Regions from separate parts of the Bradyrhizobium sp. 191 genome, predicted to be linked through region 2. Evidence: predicted binding sites of a transcription regulator. Region 2 holds the regulator's gene; each other region holds the start of a gene.
The links. The regulator PhoB, encoded in region 2, activates phosphate uptake and scavenging genes when phosphate is short. The targets are predictions, from matches to a motif close to TGTCATNNANCTGTCAT.

Region 1 (5,470 bases), 4.1 Mb from region 2:
GTGCCGTCGGTGATCACCCTGGTTGCCATGGCCGGCAGCGTCATCCTGCTCGGATTTGCGCTCAAATCCCTTCCCGTCGGAACCGCCTATGCGGTCTGGACCGGCATCGGCGCGGTGGGCACCGCGACGCTCGGCATTGTCCTGTTCGGCGAGCCGGCGACGGCCATGCGCCTTGCCAGCATCGCCCTGATCGTCGCCGGGATCATCGGACTGAAGCTCGTCACCTGACGAAGATCTGGACCAGCCACCACGTCAGCGCCGCGACGATGGCCGAGGCCGGGATCGTGATCACCCAGGCATAGACGATCGAGCTTGCGACGTTCCAGCGCACCGCCGAGACGCGGCGGGCGGCGCCGACGCCGACGATGGCACCGGTGATGGTGTGAGTGGTCGAGACGGGAACACCGAGATAGGTCGCCATGAACAGGGTCGCGGCGCCCCCCGTCTCGGCGCAAAAGCCCTGCATAGGCGTCAATTTCGTGATGCGCAGGCCCATGGTGCGGACGATGCGCCAGCCGCCCATCAACGTGCCAAGCGCCATCGCCGCCTGGCAGGACAGCACCACCCAGAACGGCACCGAGAACTCGGTGCCGAGATGACCCTGCGAATAGAGCAGCACCGCGATGATGCCCATGGTCTTCTGCGCGTCGTTGCCGCCATGGCCGAGCGAATAGAGCGAGGCGGAGGCGAATTGCAGGATGCGAAAGGCGCGATCGACCGCGAACGGCGTCGAGCGCACCGAGGCCCAGGAGACGATCGCCACCAGCATCATGGCGAGCAGGAAGCCGACCAGCGGCGACAGCACGATTGCCAGCACCGTCTTGGACAGGCCGCTCCATACCGCGGCCGAAATCCCCGCCTTGGCCATGCCGCCGCCGACGAGGCCGCCGATCAACGCGTGCGACGACGACGACGGGATGCCGAGCGCCCAGGTCACGAGGTTCCAGACGATCGCGCCGACCAGCGCTGCGAAGATCACCTGGGCGTCGACGACCGCGGGATCGATGATGCCGGTGCCGATGGTCTGGGCGACGTGCAGTCCGAACACCATGAAGGCGATGAAATTGAAGAAGGCGGCCCAAAACACCGCGAATTGCGGGCGCAGCACGCGGGTCGAGACGATGGTCGCGATCGAATTGGCGGCGTCGTGCAGGCCGTTCAGGAAGTCGAACAGCAGCGCGACGGCGATCAAGCCGACCAGGATGGGAAGACCCAACGCGGCATCCACGGCGGCCCTGCCTTAAAGTTGGCGCATGATCTCCGCGCAAACGCGTTTTGCGTTTGTCGCGAAGGAAAACCGCTGCACACTTTTCCGGATCATGCGCTACACCTGCTCGATGACGATGCTGTTGATCTCGTTCGCGACGTCATCGAAGCGATCGGCCACCTTCTCGAGATGATCGTAGATCTCGACGCCGACGATGAAATCCATCGCATTGCCCTCGCGATGCTTCAGGAACAGCTCCTTCAGGCCGATGTCGTGGAGATCGTCGACCCGGCCCTCCAGCTTGCCGAGCTCTTCGGTAATGGCGGTCAGCATGGCGACGTTCGGACCGATCGACTGCATCAGCGGCAGCGCACGCCCGACCAGATTGGCGCATTCGATCAGGAGGCCGCCGATCTCGCGCATGGGCGGCTCGAAGGTGCGGACCTCGAACAGCATGACCGCCTTGGCCGTCTGCTGCATCTGGTCGATGGCATCGTCAAGCGACGTGATGAGGTTCTTGATGTCGCCGCGGTCGAATGGGGTGATGAAGGTGCGCCGCACCGCCGTCAGCACCTCACGAGTGATGTTGTCGGCGTCGTTCTCGAACTGGTTGACGCGCTGGCAATAGACCGGCGTCTCCTCGCCCCCATTGAGCATGCCCTGGAGCGCGATCGCGCCCTGGATCACCGTCTGGGCATGCCGGTCGAACAGATCGAAGAACCGTTCTTCCTTGGGAAGGAACGCACGAAACCAACGCATCATGGGGATAGGCTACCGGTTGGAAATGGTCAGGCCCGGAGGGCTGTCATGAAACTGTCATAGACCATTTTCGATCCGCGCGCGTGTCATCTCACGCCCACGGAGCCGGGTCATCCACCGCTTTCATGCACCAGTGAAATTGATGCAAGATCAATCGCTTAGAGCGACCTGCGGAAGTAATGCGCGATTTCGCCGATGATGCCGCGGCGGAAGGTGAGCACGCAGATCACGAAGATCGCGCCCTGGATCACCGTCACCCACTGGCCGAAGCCTGCGAGATATTGCTGCATAGCAATGATGACGAAGGCGCCGACCACGGGACCAAAGATGGTGCCGAGACCGCCGACCAGCGTCATCAGCACGACTTCGCCCGACATCGTCCAGTGCACGTCGGTGAGCGAGGCGTTCTGCGCCACGAACACTTTCAGCGAGCCGGCAAAGCCGGCCAGCGTGCCGGAGAGCACGAAGGCCAGGAACTTGTACTGGTCGGTGCGGTAGCCGAGCGAGATCGCCCGCGGCTCGTTCTCGCGGATCGCTTTCAGGACCTCGCCGAACGGCGAGTTGATGATCCGGAAGATCAGGAGGAAGCCGGCAAGGAAGCCTGCAAGCACGACGTAATAGAGCACCGTGGGCTTGGAGAGATCGAAGACGCCGAACATGTGCCCCTGCGGGATGCCCTGGATGCCGTCCTCGCCGTGGGTGAATGGGGCCTGGAGATAGATGAAGTACAGGAGCTGCGACAGCGCCAGCGTGATCATCGAGAAATAGATGCCCTGGCGGCGGATCGAGATGTAGCCGGTGATGATCGACAGCACGAACGCCGCAGCGATGCCGACGAGGATGCCGAGCTCCGGCGGCAGCGCCCACACTTTCAGCGCATGCGCGCTGCAATAGCCGGCCGTGCCCAGGAACATCGCGTGGCCGAACGACAGCAGGCCGCCATAGCCGATCAAGAGATTGAAGGCGCAGGCGAGCAGCGCAAAGCACAGCGCCTGCATCACGAAGAAGGGATAGACGCCGGTGAACGGCACGGCCGCCAGCAGCAGCGCCATCAGCACGAACACGATCATCTCGTCGCGCATCGCGCGCGGGGTTGCCGGCAGCGTGTCGTCCGTCAGGGTTGTCATCTCAGGCCGCCCTTCCCGTCAATCCCGTTGGCTTCACCAAGAGCACCAGCACCATCAGCACGAACACGACGGTGTTGGACGCCTCGGGGTAGAAATATTTGGTCAGGCCCTCGATCACCCCGAGCGCGAAGCCGGTGATGATGGAGCCCATGATCGATCCCATGCCGCCGATCACGACCACCGCGAACACGACGATGATGAGGTCGGCGCCCATCAGCGGCCGCACCTGGTTGATCGGCGCCGAGAGCACGCCGGCGAGCGCGGCAAGGCCGACCCCGAGACCATAGGTCAGCGTGATCATGCGCGGCACGTTGATGCCGAAGGCACGCACCAGCGTCGGATTTTCGGTGGCGGCGCGCAGGTAGGCGCCGAGCTGCGTCTTCTCGATCAGGAACCAGGTCGCCAGACACACGACCAGCGAGAACACGACGACCCAGCCGCGATAGACGGGCAGGAACATGAAGCCGAGATTCATGCCGCCCCTGAGCTGATCCGGAATGGCGTAAGGCAGGCCGGAGGAGCCGAAATAGTTCTGGAACACGCCCTGCACGATCAGCGCGATGCCGAAGGTCAGCAGCAGGCCATAGAGATGATCGAGCCCGGTCAGCCATTGCAGCATGGTCCGCTCGAGGATCATGCCAAAGATGCCGACGATGATGGGCGCGAGCAGCAACGCCCACCAGTAGTTGATCCCGCCGAGGTTCAGCAGGAAATAGGCGACGAAGGCGCCCATCATGTAGAGCGCGCCATGGGCGAAATTGATGATGTTGAGCATGCCGAAGATCACGGCAAGCCCGAGACTGAGCAGCGCGTAGAACGAGCCGTTGATCAATCCCACCAGTAGCTGAGCGTAGAGAGCCTGCATCGATCCCGCACCCGGTCCCTTCTATTCCTCAACAACAGGCCGGTGCCGTTGCGCGCCGGCCTGCATCGTTCACGGTTACTTCTTCACCAGCGGACAGGCGCTTTCCGACAGCGGCCGGAAGGCCTGGTCGCCGGGGGTCGTGCCGACCAGCTTGTAATAGTCCCAGGGCGCCTTGGATTCCTCGGGCTTCTTGACCTCGAACAGATAGGCGGGATGAAGCTTGCGACCGTCCACGCGGATCGTTCCCTTGCCGAACAGCGGATCGTCCGTCGGCATCTCCTTCATCTTGGCGACCACCTTGGCCCCGTCATGCGGGTTGCCACCCATCGCCTCCAGCGCCTTGAAATAGTGGAGCAGGCCCGAATAGACGCCGGCCTGCACCATCGAAGGCATCGCCTTGTTCTTCATGCGCTCGGAAAAGCGTTTGGAGAAGGCGCGCGTGCCGTCATTCAGGTCCCAGTAGAAGGTCTCGGTGAAGTTCAGGCCCTGCGCCACCTTCAGACCGAGCGAGTGCACGTCGGTGATGAAGAGAAGCAGGCCCGCAAGCTTCTGGCCGCCCGAGACGACGCCGAACTCCGCCGCCTGCTTGATGGTGTTGGTGGTGTCGCCGCCGGCATTCGCCATGCCGATGATCTTGGCCTTGGAGGCCTGCGCCTGAAGCAGGAACGACGAGAAGTCGGCAGTATTCAGGGGATGCTTGACATTGCCGATCACCTTGCCGCCCGACTTCACCACGACCGCGGCGGTGTCGCGCTCGAGGGCATGGCCAAAGGCGTAGTCCGCGGTGAGAAAATACCATGTGTCGCCGCCCGCCTTCACCAGCGCCTGCCCGGTACTGTTGGCCAGCATATAGGTATCATAGACCCAGTGGATCGTGTTCGGCGAGCATTGCGCGTTGGTGAGATCCGACGTCGCCGCACCTGTGTCGATCAGGATGGAATTCTTCTCTTTGACGATGTTGTTCACCGCCAGCGCAACGCCGGAGTTCAGGACATCCATGAAGATGTCGACCTTCTCGACGTCGATCCATTGCCGGGCAATCGTGGAGCCGATGTCGGGCTTGTTCTGATGGTCGGCGGAGATCAAGTCGAGCTTCCAGCCCTTGGCAGCGAGCCCGGAATCCTCGATCGCCATCTGCGCGGCGACGGTCGAGCCAGGGCCACCGAGGTCGGCATAGAGTCCCGAATTGTCGGTCAGCACGCCGATCTTGATGTTCTTGTCCTGCGCGACTGCGCCACCTGCCGCACCGAGCGCCAGGGCCGTCCCGAGCAACATTGCCGAAATGCTGTGCTTCATAATCCGCCTCCCAATATTCCTTTGATAGTCGCTCTTGATCGTCCGGCCTGCTCGGCTAAACACCGAGATAGGTGTGGAGCTTGTCCATATTGGCGGCAAGCTCCGAGTTGGAAAACCCGTCAATGATCTTGCCGTGCTCGACCACATAGTAGCGGTCGGCCACGGTCGAGGCGAAGCGGAAGTTCTGCTCGACCAGGAGGATCGTGAAGCCCTCCT
Region 2 (5,470 bases):
GGGATGTCATCATCCGCGGGCTCTGCATCGCCGCCGCCGCCTTCGGCGTTACCTGGCTCGCGCTGATCCTGATCACGCTGCTGTACAACGGTCTGGCCGGGCTCAACCTTCAAGTCTTCACCGCAGACACGCCGCCGCCCGGATCGACCGAGGGCGGCCTGCGCAACGCCATCGTCGGCTCGCTGATCATGACCGTGATCGGCGTCGGCATTGGCGCGCCGCTCGGCCTGTTCGCCGGCACCTATCTCGCCGAGTACGGCCGCAACGACAAGCTGACCTCAGTGATCCGCTTCATCAACGACATCCTCTTGTCGGCGCCCTCGATCATCATCGGCCTGTTCATCTACGGTGCGGTCGTGGTGCCGATGCGAGGCTTCTCGGCAATCGCAGGCAGCCTCGCGCTCGCAGTGATCGTGATCCCGGTCGTGGTGCGCACCACGGAGGACATGCTGCTGCTGGTGCCGAACCCGCTGCGTGAAGCCGCCAGCGCACTCGGTCTGCCGCGTTCGCTGGTGATCAAGCGCATCGCCTACCGTGCGGCGCGCTCGGGCCTCATCACCGGCGTGCTGCTGGCCACGGCTCGCGTCGCGGGCGAGACCGCGCCGCTGCTGTTCACCGCGCTGTCCAACCAGTTCTTCAGCCTCGGCCTGGACAAGACGATGGCCAACCTGCCGGTGACCATCAACAACTTCGTGCAAAGCCCCTACGCCTACTGGAAGCAACTCGCCTGGAGCGGGGCGCTGTTGATCACCCTGACTGTGCTTGCCCTGAACATTGGCGCCCGCATCCTTGGTGCCGAGAGGACCGCAAAATGAGTGAAATGTCTATTTCCGTAAGCGCGCCGACCGTTCATCCCGGCTCGCAGCCGCTGCCCGAGGCGCCTGCCAAGGTCACCGCGCGCAACCTCAATTTCTACTACGGTGAGCACCATGCGCTGAAGAACATCAATCTGGCGCTGGGCACCAATCGCGTCACCGCCTTCATCGGCCCGTCCGGCTGCGGCAAGTCGACCCTGCTGCGCATCTTCAACCGGATGTACGACCTCTACCCGGGCCAGCGCGCCACAGGCCAGCTGTTGCTCGACCACACCAACATGCTCGACCCCAAGCTCGACCTCAATCTGCTGCGCGCCCGGGTCGGCATGGTGTTCCAGAAGCCGACCCCGTTCCCGATGACGATCTACGAGAACATCGCCTTCGGCATCCGCCTCTACGAGAAGATCTCGAAGTCCGAGATGGACGATCGCGTGGAGAAGGCGCTGCGCGGCGGCGCGCTGTGGAACGAGGTCAAGGACAAGCTCAACGCCTCCGGCCTGTCGCTCTCCGGCGGCCAGCAGCAGCGCCTCTGCATTGCCCGCACCGTCGCGGTGCGACCCGAGGTGATCCTGTTCGACGAGCCGTGCTCGGCGCTCGACCCGATCTCGACCGCCAAGGTCGAGGAGCTGATCCAGGAATTGTCCGAGAACTACACGATCGCGATCGTCACGCACAACATGCAGCAGGCGGCGCGCGTCTCCGACAAGACCGCCTTCATGTATCTCGGCGAGTTGATCGAGTTCGACGACACCAGCAAGATCTTCACGTCGCCGAGCGACCGGCGCACGCAGGATTACATCACCGGCCGGTTCGGCTGAGGAGACGGAACATGGGTTCTGAACATACCGCAAAGGCTTTCGATACCGACCTCCAGGAACTCACGCGCCTGGTCGCCGAGATGGGCGGCATCGCCGAGCGCATGATCGTCGATTCCGTCGACGCGCTGATCCGCCGCGACGTCGCGCTCGGTCAGCGCGTCGTCGCCACCGACGCCGAACTCGACACGCTGCAGAAACGCATCGAGGAGCGCGCCGTGCTCACCATCGCCCGCCGCCAGCCGATGGCCGTCGATCTGCGCGAGATCGTCGGCGCCATGCGCGTCGCGACCGATCTCGAGCGCATCGGCGACCTCGCCAAGAACATGGGCAAGCGCGTCGCGGCGCTGGAGACGGATTTTCATCCGCTGAAACTGTTCCGCGGCCTGGAACACATGACCGACCTCGTGCAGCAGCAGGTCAAGTCGGTGCTGGACGCCTATGCCGCGCACGATCTGCCGGCAGCAATGGCGGTGTGGAAGGGCGACGAGGAAGTCGATGCCATCTGCACCTCGCTGTTCCGCGAACTCCTCACCTACATGATGGAGGATCCGCGCAACATCTCGTTCTGCATCCATTTGATGTTCTGTGCCAAGAACATCGAGCGGATCGGCGACCACGCCACCAACATCGCCGAGACCGTGTTCTACATGATCGAGGGCCAGGCGATCACCGACAAGCGGCCGAAGGGCGACATGACGACCTTCGCCACGACGGTGCCGAATACCTAAGCGGCGCCGAATACCCAAGGAGCGACGACAACATGGGCGCACGCATTATGGTGGTTGAGGACGAGGAAGCTCTCACCGAGCTTCTTCGCTACAACCTCGAAGGCGACGGCTATGACGTTGAGACGGTGATGCGCGGCGATGATGCCGACACCCGCCTCAAGGAGCACATTCCCGATCTGATCGTGCTCGACTGGATGCTGCCGGGCCTGTCGGGCATCGAGCTGTGCCGGCGGCTGCGCACCCGTCCCGAAACCAAGCAGCTGCCGATCATCATGCTCACCGCGCGCGGCGAGGAGAGCGAGCGGGTGCGGGGACTTGCGACCGGTGCCGACGACTACATCGTCAAGCCGTTCTCGGTACCGGAGCTGCTGGCCCGCGTGAAGGGCCTGCTCAGGCGCGCCAGCCCCGAGCGGCTCGCCACCGTGCTCGCCTATGGCGACATCGAGCTCGACCGCGACAAGCGCCGCGTGGCGCGCTCGGGCCGGCCGATCGATCTCGGCCCGACCGAATATCGTCTGCTGGAGTTCTTTCTAGAGCATCCCGGCCGCGTGTTCTCGCGCGAGCAGCTGCTCGACAGCGTCTGGGGCCGTGACATCTACATCGACGAGCGCACTGTCGACGTCCACATCGGCCGCCTGCGCAAGCTGCTCAATCTCGGCCGCGAGCAGGATCCGATCCGCACCGTCCGCGGCGCCGGCTATGCGCTGGACGATCGGTTCGCGAAGGCGGAGCAGACGTAAGGTTTGCAGGCGCTGGTTTAGCGAGCTATCGCCACACGTTCAGTGTCGTCCCGGACAAGCGAAAGCGCAGATCCGGGATCCATAACCACAGCGCGCGATTGTCTTGCGAAAGGGTAACTCCGAGTCCCCGTAACCACATCTTGCGGTGGCTATGGGTCCCGGATCTGCGTGCGCTTGTGGCGCGCTTGTCCGGGACGACATCGGATGTGTTGAGGCACCGTCGTGCGACGGCTGCCGACTTTGCAGTCAGCCAACTAAATCCGCAAACTCACCGCGTGGGCTTCGCCGGTGCGCGCCGGCGATCCGCCGCCGGCTGATACGCCACGCGCGAATGCTGGGCGCAGTAGGGCAGGCCGGAGAGCGCCTTGCCGCCGCAGAAGAAGAAATCCGGGCTCGAGGGATCGCCGACCGGCCAGTGGCAGGTCGCCTCGTTCAGCTCCAGCAGCGACAGCCGCTGGCTCATCGGCACCACATTGTCGTAGGTGACGGGTTCGGCCTCCACCTCGACCTCGAAGGCCTGCGCCAGCGCGGTGTTGCCGCGGGCAACGGGGCGGGTCACCCGCATCATGTGCTGCGCGGGGCGCGCCTTGCGCGGCCGGGGCGCTGCCGACGAAGGGCTCTTGGCGCGGCCGGACAAGCCGAGCCGGTGCACCTTGCCGATCACGGCATTGCGGGTCACATTGCCGAGCTCCGCCGCGATCTGGCTGGCCGAAAGTCCGGCCTCCCAGAGCTTTTTCAGCTGCTCGACGCGATCATCGGACCAGGTCAAAACCGTCATTGCACCCTTTCCCTCGCTGCGCGCCTGCCATCCTGGGGCCTTCGCAGCGATTGCCTAAGCCTTGAAAAACCCGTGCCGCCAGAATCCCTTAAGGCTCGCCGGGCGCGCTCAAGACGCCCGAACGTTTACGCCGGTACATGAGGACTTAAGGGATCAGAACTGCTGCACGAGATGTCGTATCTGACAGTCCAAACGCTACAATATGGCGTGACTCCCGCGCAAGAGTCCGCCGACTCGCGTCCACATGTTCCGTGGTGAAAATCCCGCAAAATCGGCACCGCAAGACTACGGATTCAGCGTTTCGCGGGGCTTTCCGGGCGGCATTGACACCCGTCTTGCCAGGCATAAGATAGTCCTGCGTGCCGCCCTTAAAAGGCGGCACGTTTCGTTTTCCGGGCCGGTCAATGGTGCGTTGCGCAATGCACGCGTCACACCGTCCGCAACATTCAAGTGACGTCATGACCAACAGCGCCGCGCCGCATTTGCTCCCCGTTTTCGCCAGGGCCGACCTCGGTTTCGAGCGCGGAGAAGGCTGCTGGCTGATCGCGACCAATGGCGATCGCTATCTCGATTTCACCTCCGGCGTGGCGGTGAATGCGCTCGGTCATGCGCATCCCACGCTGGTCAAGGCGTTGCAGGAGCAGGCGACGAAGCTCTGGCACATGTCGAACCTGTTCCAGAGCCCGGACGGCGAGAAGCTCGCGGCGCGTCTGTGCAATGAAAGTTTTGCCGACTTCGTGTTCTTCTGCAATTCCGGCGCCGAGGCGCTGGAAGGTGTGATCAAGCTGGTGCGCCACCATCACTTCTCCAAGGGGCACCCTGAGCGCTATCGCATGATCACATTCGAGGGCGCCTTCCATGGCCGCACGCTGGCGACGCTGGCCGCCACCGGTTCTGCAAAATATCTCGAGGGCTTCGGTCCGCCGATGGACGGCTTCGACCAGGTGCCGCATGGCGACCTGGAGGCCGTGAAGAAGGCGATCGGCCCGCACACCGCCGGCATTCTCATCGAGCCGATCCAGGGCGAGGGCGGCGTTCGTTCTGCGCCTCCCGCGTTCCTGAAGGCGCTGCGCGAGCTCTGCAACGAGCGCGGCCTGTTGCTCGCCTTCGACGAGGTGCAGACCGGCATGGGCCGAACCGGCGAACTCTTTGCCTACAAGCGCACCGGCGTCGTGCCCGACGTGATGTCGCTTGCGAAGGCGCTCGGTGGCGGTTTCCCGATCGGCGCAGTGCTCGCCACCGCCGACGCTGCGCGCGGCATGGGGCCGGGCTCGCACGGTTCGACCTTCGGCGGCAATCCGCTCGCCATCTCCGCTGCGAACGCCGTGCTCGACGTCATGCTCAAGCCCGGCTTCTTCGACCACGTGCAGAAAATGTCGCTGCTGCTGAAACAGAAGCTCGCCTCCGTGATCGATCGCCATCACGATGTCGTCAGCGAGGTGCGCGGCGAGGGGCTCCTGATCGGCATCAAGGCCGTGGTGCCCTCGGGCGATCTCGTCGCGGCGCTGCGCGCCGAGAAATTGCTCACCGTCGGAGCCGGCGACAATGTCGTGCGCTTCCTGCCGCCCTTGATCGTGACCGAGGCGGAGAT
Region 3 (5,470 bases), 3.4 Mb from region 2:
GTTGCATGCCGACCGCATCCATGTGCGACCGGCCGACTTTCCGTCGTAAGGCCTACCGGCCCGGCGTCATGATGGACGGAGGTGTTGTCGTCCCGGCGCCGAGCGATCGTTGCACCATCACGGTGTCGGACCAGCGGCCGTGGCGATAGGCGACGCCGCAAAGCAGGCCGGCGCGCGCGAAGCCGAACTTTTCGTGCAGTGTCAGCGAGGTCGCGTTGTCGGCATCGATATAGCCGATCATCTGGCGGAAGCCGGCCGCCGCACAGGCATCGATCAATTCCTGGAGCAATAGCCGTCCGACTCCGCGGCCGAGATGCGCGTGGTGGACGTAGATCGAGTGCTTGGCCGTGTACCGATAGGCGGGACGCTTGCGGAACAACACGGCATAGGCATAGCCGACGACCTCGCCGCGATAGGTCGCGACCAGATGCGGCAGGCGGGTCTGCTTCAGGTTCTTGCGCCGCTCGCGCAAATCATCCGGCTCCGGGGCGCCGGTCCCCTCGACATCGCGCGGCACACCATTGCGGACGTGATGGCGGTAGATGGCCAGCATCGCCTCGACGTCGCTTTCGCGTGACGGCCTGACCAGAACGGGCTCGTCACTCGCGCGCGCAGCTGTTTCGTTCATCGGCGCTATTCGGCGACCACGTAAGTGTAGAGCCCGATGCGCCCGTTCGCATCGACCTCCTTGTAGACCCCCTGGATCTCGACGTCGAAGCCCGGGAACGTGTTGAAGCAGGTCTCGAACATCTTGAGATAATCGATCATGGGTTTGGCCCGCTCCGTCAGCCGCTCGCCGGGCACGATGGTGGCGATGCCGGGCGGATAGACCACGAACGGTGTGGTGGCGATGCGGCCGGCGATCGCCTCGATCGGCAGATAGTCGACATCGTTGCGGAACAGATAGCGCGCGGCATCGCGGGGCGACATTGCGATCTCGGGCATGTGCTCGGGCATGAACTGCCTCGCCTGGAGTGCGCTGACGTCGGCGGCGCGGAAGAAGCGGTGCATCTCGCCGCAGAGATCGCGCAGACGCACACCTGCGTAGCGCGCCCGTCGCCGCTGATGGAATTCCGGGATCGCGTCGGCCAGCAACGCATTGTCGTCATGCAGCCTCTTGAATGCGACGAGGCCGGAGATCAGCGTGCCGGCCTTGCTCGCCTCAACGCCGGGCGTGAGCAGGAAGAGCAGGGAGTTGAGGTCGTTCTTCTCGGGGACGATGCGGTTTTCGCGCAGATATTGCGCGACTACCGGTGCGGGGATGCCGTGCTCGGCATAGGCGCCGGTCGCACGATCGAATCCGGGGGTGAGCAAGGTCAGCTTGTTCGGATCGGTCATGGCAAAGCCTTCCGCGAGATCGGGAAAGCCGTGCCAGTTGGTGTCCGGAGAGAGCTGCCACAGCGCGGGATTGGTCGCGAGCTCGTCGGTGGAGAGCGTCTCCCAGGCGACATTGTGCGCGGCGCCGGGGCGGCTGACATCGGGAATGGCGACCCGATCGGGAACGAAGGGCTCGAAGAACCAGCGCCGCTCCGGATTTTGCTCCTTCTCCTCGAACTCCCGGCGCATTGCCCTGATCTTCTTGCGCAGCTCGATGCCGAGCCGGATCGTGTCGTCCCACAGCACTTCGCCGGAACGACCCTTCATCATCTGCGCACCGACGTCGAGCGAGGCGAACAGCGGATAGAAGGGGGACGTCGATGCGTGCTGCATGAAGCTTTCGTTGAAGCGGCGGTGCTCGACGCGCCGCTTCTGGCCGCGGATGTGACGATCCTTGACGTGGATCTGCGAGGCTTGCGAGAAGCTCGCCAGCTGCTTGTGGGTCGACTGCGTCGCGATGATGCCGGGCGCCTCAGGAGGGAGATTGGCCAGGCCCATGGCGAAGCGCCCGGCATAGAGCGGATGGAATTTCATGAAGCCGGCCCAGGCCTCGTCGAACAGGATGTATTCGCAGAGATGGCCGATGCGCTTCAGGATCATCTCTGCGCTGTGGATCGAGCCGTCATAGGTGCACTGCTCGACGACGGCGACGCGGAACGGACGCTCCTTGCGCCAGGCGTCGCGGTCCCCGACCAGCGGATGGTTGCGGATGGCCTCGCGCAGGGCCTTCTCGTCGAGCATGTCCCAGCGCATCGGGCCGATCAGGCCCCAGGCATTGCGGACGGTCGGGACGTAGATGGGGACGCCGCCACTGATCATCAGAGCGCCGTGATGGGCGGCCTTGTGGTTGTTGCGGTCGAACAGCACGAGGTCACCGTCGGTGACGAGGGCGCCGAGCACGACCTTGTTCGACGTCGAGGTGCCGTTGAGCACGAAATAGGTCTTTTCGGCGCCGAAGATCTGGGCCGCTTCCTTCTGCGCCTTCAGCGCCGGGCCTTCATGGGTGAGGAGGTCGCCGAGATCGAGCACGGAATTGTCGAGGTCGTCACGGAACACGGATTCGCCGAGATGCTCGACGAACACGCGCCCGATCGGGCTGCGGTTGTAGAACACGCCGCCGTTATGGCCAGGACAGGTCCAGAGCTGGTTGCCTTCCTCGGCATAGTCGACCAGCGCGCCGAAGAACGGGGTCTTCAGCGTCTCGGCATATTGCTTGAGACGGCTGATCAGGTTCTTGGCGATGAAGGGCGGCGTCTCCTCGGACAGAAAGACATAACCGTCGATGAAATCGAGCACCTCGACCGGCAGATCCTCGAACCGCTTGCGACGGATCAGGAGGATTATGGGGAAGTCGAGGCCCCGGCGGCGCATCAGATTGATCAGCGCCGAGGTCTTGCCTTCGAGGCCCTTCTTGCCCCAGTCGACCACCATGCAGCCGATCGCCGCATCGGTCTGCACGGCCATCTCGGCATCCTCCAGCTTGCGGGCCCGGACCACCTCGAATCCGGAGCGCTGGATCTCCTCGATGATCTGGTTGAAGCGAACGCCTTCGAGGTCGTCGGCGTCGAACATTGGTGCTGCGAACAGGAAGTTGAAGCGCTTGAAATAGTCCATGTCGGGTCCCGAATGTGGCAGAGATACAGCTCTCGGCACATTCGATGACAGTTGGATGACACACCCGAGTGCCGCGGGAATGTTCGCGTGTTTGCGGCCCTCAGTCCAGCAGCTTGTCCAGCGTGATCGGGAAGCGGCGGATGCGCTTGCCGGTGGCGGTGATAGACGGCGTTTGCGATCGCCGCAGGCACGCCGACGATGCCGATCTCGCCGAGACCCTTGATGCCCATCCTGTTGATCCGGCTGTCGGGCTCATCGACGAAAATGACGTCGATGTCGTGAATGTCGGCGTTCACGGGAATGTGGTATTCGGCGATGTTCGCATTCATGATGCGGCCGAAGCGGTGATCCATCATCGTCTCCTCGTGCAGCGCCATCCCGATCCCCCAGACCACGCTGCCCATGATCTGACTGCGGCCCGTCTTGGTGTTCAGGATGCGGCCGGCAGCCACCGCGCTCACGACCCGCGTGACGCGGATGACACCCAGCTCTTCGTCGACCTTCACCTCCGCGAAAACCGCCGAATGCGTGTTGCGGGCATGCGATTTGTCCTCCGTGAACTGGTTGAGCTTCTCCTTTTCGATCCGCTCGAGCTTGCTGTGGCGCATGACGTCCGCGATCGAGACGGCAGCCCCGTTCTTGCCGTCGCTGGCGATCATCCCGTCAACCAGGGTCACGTCGGCGGCGTTGAGGTTGGCGAGCGGCGAGCCTGGCATCGCCTTTGCAAGACGTGCGAGCTCCTGGCGAATGTCTTCGGCCGCTCCCAGCACGGCATGCGCGCTGGACGCCGCCATCCAGGAGCCGCCCTCGACGGGGGCCTGCGGCAAGGTCGAATCGGCGAGCCTGACGCTGATGTTCTCGATCGGCAGCCCGAGAGCATCGGCCGCGACTTGCGCCACGATGGTGTACGTGCCGGTGCCGATATCGGAGGCGGCGCAGGAGACCTCGGCATGGCCGTTGGCCGTCAGGACGATCCGGACGGCGACCGGCATCTGCAGCGCCTCCCACACTCCCGTCGCCATGCCCCAGCCGATCAGTTCCTTGCCGTCGCGCATGGAGCGCGGAGCGGGGGCGCGCCGGGCCCAGCCGAAGGCTTCCGCGCCGCGGGCGTAGCATTCGCGCAACTGCTTGCTGGTGTAGGGGAGGTCTTCGCTTTGGTCGCGATCCGAGTAGCACTTCAGGCGCAGCTCGATCGGATCCAGCTTAAGCGCGACGGCCAGTTCGTCCATGGCGCATTCGAGCGCCAAGACGCCCGTTGCCGCGCCGGGCGCGCGCATGTCGCAGGGCGTCGAGACGTCGAGGTCGACCAGCTTGTGGGAAAAGTGGCTGTTGGGGCTCTTGTAAAGCTGCTCGGCCCAGCCGGTGTCATTGCGCGAAAAATCCTCGTAGCGTGAGGTAACGGCAATGGCTTCGTGGCTGACGGCATCAAGGGTGCCGTCGGGCCTTGCCCCGAGCGCGACATGCTCGATGGTCATCGGGCGATAGCCCAGCCCATACATCTGCTGCCGTGTCAGCACGACGCGGACGGAGCGCTTAAGTGCGAGGGCGGCCAGTGTCGCCAGCACCACCTGGTATTGCGGTCGCAGGCCGGAGCCGAATGCGCCGCCGACATAGGGCGAAAGCACGCGGATCTCCTCCGGTTTCTTGTCGAACACACCGCAGAGGAACTTTTGAACGTTCTGGACGCCTTGGGTCTTGTCGTAGACCGTGAGCTTGCCGTCGCTTTCCCAGACCGTCGTCGTCGCATAGAGCTCCATCGGATTGTGATGCTCGGTCGGAATGAGGTAGTCCGCTTCGTGCCGCAGGGGTGCGGCCGCAAGCGCTGCTTTGGCGTCGCCGCGGGGCTCGTGCGGCTTGTCCATCTCCCGGGCACTGCCGCGCTCGGCCTCGAGATCGGTTGCAAACCCATCCTGCTCGTAGTCGATCCGCACCAGTGTTGCGGCGAACTTCGCGGTCTCCCATTCTTCGGCAACAACGAGAGCTATCGGCTGTCCGTTGAACCTGATCAAGTCGTCATATAGCGGCCGGAACGGCGAACCTTCCGGGGCCACCTCGTCCTTCCAGGCCTCGTCCTTGTCGGCGAGGGAAGGACGATTGGTGTGCGTGAGCACGTCGAGCACTCCGGCCACCTTCAGCGCCTCGCCGGTGTCGAGCCGCACGATACGACCGCGGGGTATGGTGGCCTCCACCACGAAACCATGGACCAGGCCCTCGGCGGTGAACTCGCCGGCATATTTCGCAGCTCCAGTGACCTTGGCCCGGCCGTCGACGCGCGACGTTGGTGTTCCGACATAGGCGTTCATCGGGCCCTCATGCGATCTTCTTGTGAGCTTGGGATTGCGGTGTGGCGTTTGTGGCCTGGATCAGCGCCCGCACGACGGCTCGGCGCGCGAGCTCGATCTTGAATCCGTTGTGCGAGCGAGCGGTTGCTCCCTGCAGCAGCAGGTCGGCGGCGCGCCCGAAATGATCCGGTGTTGCC
Region 4 (5,470 bases), 3.0 Mb from region 2:
GGCGAGCGATTTGCGCAGCACTTCGTCCTTCGGGCCGAACGCCTGCACCTGGCCGGTCGCCAGCGTCAGCACGAGATCGACCGCGGCGAGCGCCGCCGGTCGATGCGCGATGATGACGGCAATGCCGCCGCGAGCCCGGACGCGCCGGATGGCGTCGGTCAGCGCGGCGTCGCCTTCGGCGTCTAGGCTGGCGTTCGGCTCGTCGAGCACCACCATGAACGGATCCTTGTAGAGCGCGCGCGCCAGCGCGATCCGCTGCCGCTGGCCGCCCGACAGGGTGGCGCCGGCTTCGCCGATCCGCATCTCGAACCCCTTCGGCAGCTTCAGGATCATCTCGTAGGCGCCGGCTGCCTTCGCCGCGGCGATCACCGCCGCCTCGTCGATCTCAGGGTCGAAGCGTGCGATGTTCTCCGCCACCGTTCCGTCGAACAATTCGACGTCCTGCGGCAGATAGCCGATCATGCCGCCGCGAATTTCTGCCGGCCACTGGTCGAGGGTGGCGCTATCAAGGCGGATCTCGCCGCGTGCGATCGGCCAGATCCCGACCAGCGCCCGCGCCAGCGTCGATTTGCCGGCGGCTGACGGGCCAATGATGCCAACCGCCTGGCCGGCTTCGAGTGCGAACGACGCGTTGTGCACGATCGCGGTGGTGCCGCCGGGGGCGGCGATCGTTACCTGCTCGACCGTGAGCCGATGGACGGCGCGTTCGGGTGCGACGTCGGGCTTCGGGGCGTCGCCGTCGCGCAGGGCAGCTCGGAGCCGTTGGCCCGCCTGTCTCGCGCCGAGGAATGGACGCCAGATGGAGATCGCCAGTTCCACCGGCGCGAGCGCGCGGCTGCCCATGATCGACGCGGCGATCATCACGCCGCCGCTGGCCTGCCCCTCGATCACCAGATAGGCGCCGAGGCCGAGCAGCGCCGATTGCAGCATGAAGCGCAGCGTCTTCGACAACGCACCGAGCGATCCGGCGATATCGGCGTTGCGCTGCTGGGCGGCGACGAGATCGTCGTTGGCGGTTCCGATCCGGTCGATCAACCGCTGCTCCATCCCCAGCGCGGCCACGATTTCGGCGTTGCGCCGACCGGCTTCAAGCTGGACGCCGCGGATTGCGCCGGCACGCGAGGCGTCCCGGGTCGGCGCCCGCGTCAGCACCTCGGTGAGCAGCGCGATCCCGAACAGCAGCACCGCGCCCACGACCAGCGTCCAGCCGAGATAAGGATGCAAGAGAAAGCAGCCGGCGAGATACAGCGGCATCCACGGCAAGTCGAACAGGGTCGTCGGGCCGAGCCCGGAAAGGAACGACCGGACCGAGTCCAGATCATGTGACAATTGCAGGCCGCGATTCGCGCCGCCGCCGCGTAGCGGCCCGCGCAGGATGTTGCAGACGACCGGTTGCCACAGCGCGGCGTGCAGTGCCGATCCGATCCGGGTCAGAATGCGCTGACGCAGCAGGTCGAACAGCCCTTGCATCGCATACGCCGCCGCCACCGCGATCGACAGCGCGATCAAGGTCGGAATGCTGTGCGATGGGATGACCCGGTCGTACACCTGCAGCATGTAGATCGAGCCGGTGAGCATCAGCAGATTGAGCACCGCCGAGAACAGTCCCACCGTCAGAAAGGCCGTTCTGCAGGAGGCGATCGCGGCCGACGCGAGATCGCCGGACGCGGGAGTCGACGCGGAGGACGTTGTTGCGGTCATCTTACTCAATTCAAAACGACGTCGGATCGTCACGGTCGGATGTGGTCGGCGTTCGTTAGCGAGGTTCAACGTCAGGCGCATGACAAAGCGCGGTGCGCGAAAACGCGGGCCGGCGGCAACGAAGCCGCGATTCCTGCGACGAAACGCCGCCATGGTTCGGAAGTTCGGCCGCGTAGACCGGGAATCGAAACCTGGCGTGGTCGCTCCTCGCGGCGGGCTGATTGAGCTGTAACGCGATGACCCATTGGCGATTGCTGCCGGCCGAGAGGTCGAGCGCGCCGTCCCGCGCAAAGCTGGTAGTTGGTTCTGTCGGTCTTCGCGGGGCTCTTCGGGCGGCAACTTCACCGGCCCGTTAACAAGCAGTCACCGATCTGTTGTCATCGGCGTTCTATCAAATCAGTAACGATACGTTAACCATTAACGATCCGTTAACAATCGGCCGTCTGGACCACGCCCTCGCGCATGCCGTGAGGCGGTGATCCGCGACGTCTTCTCTCAAGCGCTGGAGTGGCTATCCATGTCGACGACCCCTCATGTCCTGGCGACCGGCGATTTCCTGCAGGATTGGTCCAATACTGGCCTTATCACGACCAACGATGATTGGTCGGGGGTCGCATCGATCGTCGGCTATCTCGGCAACGATGTCGTTTCGGCCACCGGGGTGGACGCGCGTACGGCTACCGGACCGTCGTCAGGAGATGTCGACGTCGTCGCCAACCAGACCAACACCGCGATCACCAACGGCGGTGTGGCCGAATTCCAGATTGCCAACCCGACGGTGGCGCTGAACGGCTCGAACAGTGCGGATGCCCCCAGCCTCGTGATCCATCTCGACGCCACCGGCCGCAAGGATGTCCGGCTGAGCTTCGACGCACGCGACCTCGACGCCAGCACGGACGACGCCGCGCAGCAGATCAACGTGCAGTATCGGCTCGGTTCGAGCGGGGCGTGGAGCAACGTTCCGAGCGGCTACGCCGCCGACGTCACCACCGGCGGTGCCGCGACCCAGGTGACGCAGTTCGATCTGCTGCTGCCTGACGCCGTCAACGGCCGCAGCGACCTCCAGGTACGCATTCTCACCACCAACGCCGTCGGCAATGACGAGTGGGTCGGCATCGACGACATCCGCGTCACCAGTTCGTCCGAATCGTCAATCGAAACTCAGCACGTCGCCTTCGCGCCGGATTCGCTTACGGTGTCGCATGACGAAGGTAACAGCGGTCCGACCGTCTATCAGTTCACCGTCGAGCGTAGCGGCGGCACCACGGGCGACGTCGCGTTCTCGGGAACGATCGCTTCGGCGCAGACCGATGCGGCCGACTACGTCGGCGGCAAGCCGGTCAGCTTCAGCGGTAGCATCGCGGCGGGTGAGACCTCCGCGATCGTGACCGTCACCGTCGCCGGCGACGCCGACAATGAGGCGAACGAGAGCTTCACGCTGACGCTGCAGGACGTTTCCAATTCGGCGGCCGTGACCACCACGATCGGCAGCGCCGCGACGGCGACCGGCACCATCGTCAACGACGATGTCGGCATCACCAAGATCAGCACGATTCAGGGCAGCGGAGCCAGCAGCGCCATGGTCGGCCAGACTGTGACCGTCGAAGCCATCGTGGTCGGCGACTTCCAGAACGGCGATGCCGACGCCAACCGCAATCTCAACGGCTTCTATCTCCAGGAGGAAACCACCGATTCCGACGGCAACGTACTGACCTCCGAGGCGATATTCGTCTACGGCAGCGCCACCGACGTCCAGATCGGCGACCGGGTGCGCGTCACCGGCTCGATCAGCGAATATTTCGGCCTGACTGAGCTCACCGCCAGCAACATTTCGGTCGTCCAGGCCGGCGCGGTGGCCGACGTCGGCGCGATGGCGGCGCAGATCAACCTGCCGTCGATGGGCACTACGCTGAGCCAGGACGGCGACTACCAGCCTGATCTTGAAGCCTATGAAGGCATGCTGGTCACGATTCCGCAGACCCTGACCGTCACCGAGCAGTTCAATCTCGACCGTTTCAACGAGATCAAGCTTGTAGCGGGCGAACGGCCCGAACAGTTCACGCAGGAGAACGCGCCCGACGCCGCCGCCTACCAGGCGCATCTGGCCGAGCTCGGGGCTCGCACCATCACCTATGACGATGGCCTGAACGTCCAGAACGCCGCGATCAATAACCTCGACGGCTTCGATCCGAACGACAACCCCTCCGCCACGCCAAACTACGGCACTGCCGACGCGGTCCGGATGGGTGACACCGTCACCGGCCTGACCGGCGTGCTCGACTATCAATGGGCCGGCAACTCCGCCTCGGGAGCGACCTGGCGGATCCGCTCGGTCGAGGACGGCGCCAACACCTTCGGGGCCGGCGACAATCCGCGCACCGATGCGCCGGAAGACGTCGGCGGCCGCCTGAAGGTGGCGAGCTTCAACGTGCTGAACTACTTCACGACGCTGGACAATGGCGGCACCACCGCGATCGGCGAAGCGCCGCGCGGCGCCGACAACGCCGTGGAGTTCGCGCGTCAGACCGAGAAGCTGGTCGCGACCATCCTCGACATGGACGTCGACGTGCTGGCGCTGACCGAACTGGAGAACGACTTCTCCGCTGCATCCTCCGGCAACGCGATCAAGTATCTGGTCGAACAGCTCAATGCCGTGGCTGGGGCCGGTACCTATGCCTGGGTCGATCCCGGCCAGCAGTTCGTTGGCGGCGACGCCATCGCGGTCGGCTTCATCTACGACACCACCGCGGTGAAGATCGCCGACGGTACGACCATCGAGACCCTCAACGACGCCGACCTGCCCGGGCTCGGCCTCGGCGGCCTGCTCGGGCAGAGCACGGTCGGGGCGGTGTTCGACGGCGAGAACACCAGCCGCAACGCGATCGCGGTGACCTTCGAGGAGCTTGCGACCGGCGAAACCTTCACGGCGATCGCCAACCATCTCAAGTCCAAGAGCGGTACCGGCTCCGGCGCCGATTCCGATCAGGGCGACGGCCAGGGCAACTGGCAGAACCAGCGCGAGCTGGCCGCCACCGCGCTGACCGCGTGGGCGGCGAGCGATCCGACCGGCTCGGGCGATCCGGACGTGATGCTGCTCGGCGACTTCAACGGCTACGCTAAGGAGCAGTCGACCGCGCTCATCGAGGGCGCCGGCTATGAGAATCTGCACGACCGCGAGGACGACGCTTATTCCTATGTGTTCGACGGCCAGACCGGCACGCTCGACTATGCCTTCGCCAATGCCAGCCTCGGCGGGCAGGTGTCCGGTGTGACCACCTGGCACATCAACGCCGACGAGGCCGACGCGCTCGACTACAACACCGACTACGGCCGCGACACCTCGATCTTCGACGGCGACTCCGCGATCCGGGTGTCCGACCACGATCCGGTGGTCGTGGGCCTCAATCTCGGGGAACAGGAGCCGACCCCGGCTTACACGCTGCAAATCCTGCATGCATCGGACTTCGAGGCGGGCCTGAACGCGGTCGATCGCGCCGGCAACTTCGCGGCGATCGTCGACTATCTCGAGGAGACCTATGACAACTCGATCACGCTGTCGTCGGGCGACAATTTCATTCCCAGCCCGTTCTTCAGCGCCGGCAGCGACGGCTCGCTGAAGGAGGTCTACGAAACCGCGCTGGAGACCTATTACGGCCTCGCTGCCGGGACGCTGAACATCTCGCCGGGCTTCGGCACCGCCGACATGGCGATGCTGAACATGATCGGCGTGCAGGCCTCGGCGATCGGCAATCACGAATTCGACGCCGGC

Region 1: a site for PhoB is predicted at 2,011-2,027, ahead of IVB23_RS03800 (DUF47 domain-containing protein). Genes of this name have one in related genera too.
Region 3: a site for PhoB is predicted at 3,036-3,052, ahead of IVB23_RS07425 (Orn/Lys/Arg decarboxylase N-terminal domain-containing protein). Genes of this name have one in related genera too.
Region 4: a site for PhoB is predicted at 2,063-2,079, ahead of IVB23_RS37650 (ExeM/NucH family extracellular endonuclease). Genes of this name have one in related genera too.

Annotation. Positions count from the first base shown of each region.
Region 1 is NZ_CP064692.1:792,212-797,681, forward strand. Features, by position in the region: gene sugE (quaternary ammonium compound efflux SMR transporter SugE) at 1-228, shown strand, start outside; gene IVB23_RS03795 (inorganic phosphate transporter) at 221-1,228, opposite strand; gene IVB23_RS03800 (DUF47 domain-containing protein) at 1,325-1,969, opposite strand; gene IVB23_RS03805 (branched-chain amino acid ABC transporter permease) at 2,125-3,093, opposite strand; gene IVB23_RS03810 (branched-chain amino acid ABC transporter permease) at 3,095-3,958, opposite strand; gene IVB23_RS03815 (ABC transporter substrate-binding protein) at 4,034-5,254, opposite strand; gene IVB23_RS03820 (ABC transporter ATP-binding protein) at 5,310-5,470, opposite strand, start outside.
Region 2 is NZ_CP064692.1:4,991,689-4,997,158, forward strand. Features, by position in the region: gene pstA (phosphate ABC transporter permease PstA) at 1-815, shown strand, start outside; gene pstB (phosphate ABC transporter ATP-binding protein PstB) at 812-1,633, shown strand; gene phoU (phosphate signaling complex protein PhoU) at 1,645-2,361, shown strand; gene phoB (phosphate regulon transcriptional regulator PhoB) at 2,394-3,101, shown strand; gene IVB23_RS23125 (GcrA family cell cycle regulator) at 3,370-3,879, opposite strand; gene IVB23_RS23130 (aspartate aminotransferase family protein) at 4,338-5,470, shown strand, end outside.
Region 3 is NZ_CP064692.1:1,595,046-1,600,515, reverse strand. Features, by position in the region: gene IVB23_RS07435 (hypothetical protein) at 1-49, shown strand, start outside; gene IVB23_RS07430 (GNAT family N-acetyltransferase) at 53-628, opposite strand; gene IVB23_RS07425 (Orn/Lys/Arg decarboxylase N-terminal domain-containing protein) at 634-2,991, opposite strand; partial or broken gene IVB23_RS07420 (xanthine dehydrogenase family protein molybdopterin-binding subunit) at 3,092-5,294, opposite strand; gene IVB23_RS07415 (xanthine dehydrogenase family protein subunit M) at 5,302-5,470, opposite strand, start outside.
Region 4 is NZ_CP064692.1:7,970,850-7,976,319, forward strand. Features, by position in the region: gene IVB23_RS37645 (type I secretion system permease/ATPase) at 1-1,782, opposite strand, end outside; gene IVB23_RS37650 (ExeM/NucH family extracellular endonuclease) at 2,219-5,470, shown strand, end outside.